2 linked regions of the Funiculus sociatus GB2-C1 genome follow. The protein of the gene in region 1 binds, or shares a complex with, the protein of each later gene. Links are inferred from orthologs where the notes say so. Each region holds a gene or a part of one and is shown in the gene's direction. Other genes may lie near its edges. The genes, in order: hisF and hisH.

What was found.
Region 2: the proteins of hisF (region 1) and hisH are in contact, whole or in part, in a crystal structure (PDB 6RU0), measured with the Thermotoga maritima proteins. The link is inferred for Funiculus sociatus GB2-C1 from one-to-one orthologs. Residues at the interface, in WP_004080486.1 of Thermotoga maritima: Met1, Leu2, Ala3, Arg5, Ser40, Glu41, Asp45, Glu46, Ala70, Glu71, Ile73, Asp74, Ile75, Pro76, Phe77, Asp98, Lys99, Ser122, Gln123, Glu161, Thr195, Leu196, Asn247, Arg249, Glu251; in WP_004080484.1 of Thermotoga maritima: Asn15, Arg18, Arg22, Arg117, Leu118, Pro119, His120, Met121, Gly122, Trp123, Asn124, Asn134, Gly135, Tyr136, Tyr138, Val140, Tyr158, Glu180, Lys181, Ser182, Ser183, Lys184, Ile185.

What each region holds. Positions count from the first base shown.
Region 1 is NZ_JAMPKJ010000045.1:38,841-41,891, reverse strand. Bases 167-2,888 are described here. They hold hisF (imidazole glycerol phosphate synthase subunit HisF), read left to right. Parts: upstream 167-1,004; coding sequence 1,005-1,772; downstream 1,773-2,888. Other genes in these bases: NDI42_RS19405 (ABC transporter ATP-binding protein), read right to left, coding at 2,662-2,888; NDI42_RS19415 (hypothetical protein), read left to right, coding at 1,878-2,090; ruvB (Holliday junction branch migration DNA helicase RuvB), read right to left, coding at 167-905. Also shown: more of ruvB, read right to left, coding at 1-166; more of NDI42_RS19405, read right to left, coding at 2,889-3,051.
Region 2 is NZ_JAMPKJ010000059.1:29,857-32,984, forward strand. Bases 177-2,975 are described here. They hold hisH (imidazole glycerol phosphate synthase subunit HisH), read left to right. Parts: upstream 177-1,157; coding sequence 1,158-1,793; downstream 1,794-2,975. Other genes in these bases: NDI42_RS22260 (DUF3370 domain-containing protein), read right to left, coding at 177-407; NDI42_RS22265 (pyroglutamyl-peptidase I family protein), read right to left, coding at 449-961; rsmD (16S rRNA (guanine(966)-N(2))-methyltransferase RsmD), read left to right, coding at 1,978-2,532; petG (cytochrome b6-f complex subunit V), read right to left, coding at 2,569-2,682; NDI42_RS22285 (c-type cytochrome), read left to right, coding at 2,971-2,975. Also shown: more of NDI42_RS22260, read right to left, coding at 1-176; more of NDI42_RS22285, read left to right, coding at 2,976-3,128. UniProt on the Escherichia coli protein: IGPS catalyzes the conversion of PRFAR and glutamine to IGP, AICAR and glutamate. The HisH subunit catalyzes the hydrolysis of glutamine to glutamate and ammonia as part of the synthesis of IGP and AICAR.

The sequences.
Region 1 (3,051 bases):
ACCCCCAGCATCAAACGATCCGCCCAATCCAAACCCATCGGATCTACACCGAAGACTTCCAAAGCTTCCACCGCAACAGGTTGCGTAATTTCTCCAAGCTTCTTTACCTGAGCAAAATCTCGCACCCGTTTAAGAAGGCGATTGGCAATTCGGGGAGTTCCACGGCTGCGACGAGCAATTTCTTCAGCACCATCAGGCGTAACGGGAGCTTGCAGAAGTTCGGCAGTCCGCTGCACAATTAAGATCAGTTCATCCAACTCATAAAAGCGTAACCGTTGGATTAACCCAAAGCGATCGCGCAACGGCGAAGATAGCGATCCCACCCGCGTTGTTGCTCCCACCAGAGTAAATGGCGGTAGCGGTAAACTGCGAGTTTTAGCAGTTTGACCCTTACCAATCGTAATATCTAACCGGAAGTCCTCCATCGCCGGATAAAGCAATTCCTCTGTCATCCGGCTCAATCGATGGATTTCGTCAATAAATATAATATCTCCCGGCTTCAGACTCATTAGTATCCCCACAATATCGCGGGGACGCTCCAAAGCTGGTGCTGAGGTAATTTTACAACTACTGCCCATCTCGGTCGCCAAAATCAGCGACATCGTTGTTTTCCCCAAACCTGGCGGGCCATACAGCAGTAAGTGATCCATCGTCTCACCTCTACCTTTCGCCGCTTCGATGGCAATCTCTAGAACTGCCTTGAGGTCTTTTTGTCCGATATAATCTGCTAGTCGCCCTGGTCGTAGTCCTTCTTCCTGCTTCTCGGTTTCGTCTAGCATCGCTTCTGGCTGCAAAATCTCTTCTGGCGGTTCTTTCGGAGATTTATAGCTACCAGATGACTCGCGAGAGCGTTTAGGTTGCTTTTCGGGTTCTTGAGACTGTTGTTTAGAAGAAATTATCGCCATGATTAAAAATTTGTTGTAAAAAAACCACTTAAGTAGGAAGACACAAAAGGTTTACATTAGATAGGCTCTCATTATGATTACATTCTGTAGGGGATTGTCATGCTGGCAAAAAGAATACTGCCTTGCTTAGATGTGAAAGCGGGGCGAGTTGTCAAAGGTGTTAATTTTGTCAACCTCCAAGATGCAGGCGATCCGGTGGAACTGGCACAAGCTTATAACGATGCGGGTGCGGATGAGTTGGTGTTTCTGGACATTACGGCTTCTCACGAAGAACGGGACATTATTTTTGATGTCGTATACCGCACCGCTGAGCAAGTGTTTATCCCCCTAACGGTAGGTGGGGGAATTCAATCCTTAGAGACTATTAAACAATTGTTAAGGGCGGGAGCGGATAAAGTCAGCATAAATTCGGCGGCGGTACGAGAGCCAGAATTTATCAACCGGGCAAGCGATCGCTTTGGTAATCAGTGTATTGTTGTAGCAATTGATGCACGGCGGCGGCAAGACCCAGTTAATCCTGGTTGGGATGTTTACGTGCGCGGTGGGCGAGAAAATACTGGAATAGATGCGATCGCTTGGGCCAAGGAAGTCGAGCAACGCGGCGCAGGTGAACTACTTGTCACCAGTATGGATGCTGATGGAACCAAGGCTGGATATGACTTGGACTTGACGCGCACTATTGCCAAGCAAGTGCAGATTCCAGTTATTGCCTCCGGCGGGGCGGGAAATTGCAGCCACATTTATGATGCCGTAACCGAAGGTCAAGCGGAAGCTGCTCTTCTTGCTTCCCTGTTACACTACGGAGAACTCACTGTATCAGAAATTAAAACTTATTTAGCAGAGAATCAAGTACCAGTGCGTATGTAATAGCAGTGCAAACTCTGTCTTCAGGGAGAGGAAGCGATCGATTTGTAGCATCAATCTGTTCATTTGTATATATTAGAATAAATGAAGTGTTACGAAACTTAAAAAATGTTGATAGGTATTTTAATTTTTGATGTTGCGTTAGTGGCATGGTCGCTGCACCTGATGCAGGAAGCCTTCGACCAACAGGAATTTTCTCTCATGCTGGCTGGAACTTTGGTGGCGTTGTCGGCTGCTGCTATGTTAGTCGTATATTTTTTGATGAATAGCTACATGGGGTATATCAACAATATTGCTCAGCACCCCTGCTCATTTTATTAAAAGTCTTTCGGAAACAACTTGACGAGTTACCAAAATTTGAGGCATAATAATAAAGCACCGCACGGGGTTATAGCTCAGTTGGTAGAGCACCTCAATGGCATTGAGGGGGTCAGCGGTTCGAATCCGCTTAGCTCCATAAGTAGAATATAGAAACCAGAATGTCTAAAGGCGGAGTTACGCATTTCTAATCCTAAGTATACAGATTAGAAATGCGTAACTCCGCCTTTAGAAATATGTAGTGATAGACAACCAAGATAAATTTTTTGATTTTGTGGCGACTTATTCAGAATGTGGTTGTAATTCTGTCAACAATGGTCGCATCTATACTAGGAAAAAAGATTTTTAGGACTTTTGTCTGCGAAAAAGGTGACAAGCAATAGATTTGGCTAAACTTAGATAACAAAGTTGTGTATTTGCTAATCTAATTAGTATATATGAGCGCACGGATTCCCATTGTATAAATATACCTTGCAAAGCAAAATTTGTATAGGCTTTAATACAAAAAAAATATCGCCCAAAAATCCGTCAAAGCGAACTATGTTTGTATAGCCCAGAGTGGAATAGACGTAATTTAATGAGCTTTACCCGCACCTAGATAAAGTTCTCCCACCTTTGGGTCATTTAATAATTCTGTACCGGGGCCTGAGAAGCGATCGCGTCCAGTATCCAACACATAACCCCGGTGTGCCATCGCCAGAGCTTTTCGGGCATTCTGCTCTACCAACACAATTGCTTTACCTGTTTGATTGATAAGTTGAATCTGCTCAAAAACATTGTTTACGAGTAGGGGAGACAAAGCGGCGGAAGGCTCATCCAAAAGCAACAAACTGGGATCTAACATCAAAGCCTTTCCCATCGCCAACATCTGCCTTTCTCCTCCAGAGAGAGTTCCCGCACGCTGACGACGACGATTAGCTAGTACGGGAAACATAGAAAATATTTTATCTTTCAGAGGTGGCAA
Region 2 (3,128 bases), on another replicon or contig:
TAAGTTGGCAAGGTGACATAAGGCGCATTTTGCATTAGCTGACTTGCCGCTTGCAATACTTGCACCCTTACAACTTTTTTAGTTGGATTATGCAAAATCACTCCTATATAAAGCGTCTGCAAATCCTTGGGAGTGTGGCTAAAATGGTGGGCAAATAAATCAAATCTCCCCTGAAAAGGAAAATTAAGATGAGCCCCTGGCACCTTTTTACCTGTAGGAGGAAAGGTAGAGAGTAAAATCCCCTCAAGTTTTACCCATTCTGGACTATTGCTGTTAAACATCGGCACGTTATCCAGCTGTCCAGGTAAAGGCAGAACTGGCTGGGGTTGCACGATTTCTTGGGGTGCTGGCTTAGGTGGTGGCGGCGGTGTTTGAGCAAGGGGTAAAATCGATAATAACGGCAGCATAGGATGCAAGATTATAGATAAACGCTAAGACTCTATGAGTCTCATAAAAGTGCCATGCTTTTAATAACTACTAAAAAATCTGCCATAATACCAGATAAATTATCTGGGGTCAAAACCGGAACGTGAACGAAAACGCAGCGGCTATTAAGTTGGCGTTCTTGTAAATATTCCAATACTGAATAATATAGTCCCTCGCAGACAAATTTTCCGGCATCGTGGCTGATATCAGTTGCCGCACAACCTGCTAATATTTTCTCTAAATTGACTGGTGTCAACAATCGGTTATCTCCACAATTCGCGCAAGATTCGACGCTTAATTGGTTTCTCCCCTCTGCCATGCCGCAGCAGATAATCACATCGGCTTGCAATTCGTTGATTTTGGCAATGACGCGATCGCTTGCTTGGGCAACATCAACTGGTAGCTGCCTTAAAAAATTCAAAGACAGCGGGGAAAGCTCACTTTTGGCAACTTCTAACAATAAATCATCCGAAGAATTGGATTTTTGGTGAGGTAGCCAAGTGTCAAAGGAGGTCAATAAGATAATTTTACTCATTGGATATTTAGGAAACTGTAACTATTAATAAAAGGATCCTTTTTTTTTGGAAATTGTTATTTTATATATTGACTTTAGTAGGAGGTTGTTATATTATAAATATTAAAAACATACAGAGATAACGTTCTCTTATGGCATCAACGTACAATTGTACGTTGATGCGGAAAAAATAAAAAATTCAGTTATAAGATCGAGCATGACAGTCATTGCAGTTATAGACTACGACATGGGGAATCTGCACTCTGCCTGTAAGGGGTTGGAGAAAGCAGGCGCGATCGCGAAAATTACCGATTCACCGTCAGATATTGAACGGGCGGATGCGGTGGTACTGCCTGGGGTAGGATCTTTTGACCCAGCAGTGCAACAATTGAGATCGCGTCACCTAGTAGAACCGATAAAAAACGCGATCGCTTCCGGGAAACCCTTCTTAGGCATCTGTCTGGGTCTGCAAATTCTCTTCGATGGGAGTGAAGAAGGCAAAGAACCCGGTTTAGGAATTGTCCCCGGTGTTGTGCGAAGATTTAGCTCAGAACCAGGATTAACAATTCCCCACATGGGCTGGAACACTCTGGAAATTACCCAGCCAAATGCCGAACTGTGGCGACAATTACCAGAACAGGCTTGGGTGTACTTTGTCCATTCCTACTACGTCGATCCAGTTGACCCGAAAATCAGGGCGGCAACCATCACCCACGGTAGTCAAACGGTAACAGCTGCGATCGCTCGTGACAACTTGATGGCTGTCCAATTCCACCCCGAAAAATCTTCCACCAGCGGACTACAAATTTTATCCAACTTCGTCGCCCAAGTACAGGCGAAAGTGCCAGCATAAAAGATTTTTGGGTACACTCCCAATATTTCTTGGCTAAAAGATCCCGCCCTTAAAAAATGATGAGAAAAGCCCCCCTTGAAAAGGGGGTTGGGGGATCAAGCCTTAACCGATTCTTATCTTCCCTCCCTTGTCCTTAGCGTCTAAGCGCTAACGCGCAGCCTTCGCCAACGCGGTTTTTCTCACAATGACCCTAAGAATTTACGGCAATCGCCAACTCAAAACCTTACCCGGTCAAGAAACCCGACCAACACTAGGACGAGTGCGCGAAGCAGTGTTTAATATTTGGCAGGGCAGCATCAACGGCTGTCGGTGGCTGGACTTGTGCGCTGGTAGCGGATCGATGGGCGCAGAGGCATTGTGTCGCGGTGCCAACTGCGTAGTCGGAATAGAAAAATGGGGTAAAGCTTGCGCCATCGTACAGCAAAACTGGCAGCAAGTCGCTCAAAGCGAGCAAAAATTTCAAGTGCTGCGGGGAGATGTAGTAGGGCAATTGCCAACACTTGCTGGTCAGCAGTTTGACCGGATATACTTCGATCCGCCCTACGCCAGTGGACTGTATCAGCCAGTATTGGAAGCGATCGCGCATTACCAAATATTAGCTCCCACTGGTGAAATGGCAGTAGAACACAGCCCCAACAACTGGACAGTTGAACCCGTTCCCACCCTGGAAATCTGTCGCCAAAAGGTTTATGGCAACACAGCCCTCACCTTCTTCAGAGTTATGAGTGCTGAGTGCTGAGGCGAGGAATAAAGCACTCAGCACTCAACACTTTTTCTACAAGCCTAGGTCATTACCGCGCTTGTACTGCATATAAGCAGCGAAAAACAGCCCAGCGAGGGTGACAAGGATTAAGCCCATCACAATTCCTGAAAGCAGAGGTTCGATCACGTCAGTTCTCCTTTGTTAAAGTTTTTTGTCTGTTTCTCATCCTACAAGGTACAGACAAATAAAGGGTAAGGCTGGCACCAGAGAATTTCACAGCATCTCATCCCTTGCGGCGTAAAGCTACGCAAAATTACGCTTGCCTGGATTAAGAGAAAAATTTAAGCTATGTATATAAATTGAAACGTTTCTCGATACACTAGCACACATATCGATATACTCGGTCATTACACACTAATCACCCTCTCCCCCTGATAAAAAACTCTGTTTGTACATCTTCGCCTTAAGAAACCATTGGATAACCAGTACACTCTACGAGAAACCTTGATGCAGCGCTTAAGCTTGACAGCTTTGGCGTTTGTGCTGGTACTCCTGTTATCAGTTGTCAGCTTTCACCTGTGGCGCGTCTCCGATCCTTATGTAAAGACTGTTTTATCCTTAAACGGCGATGT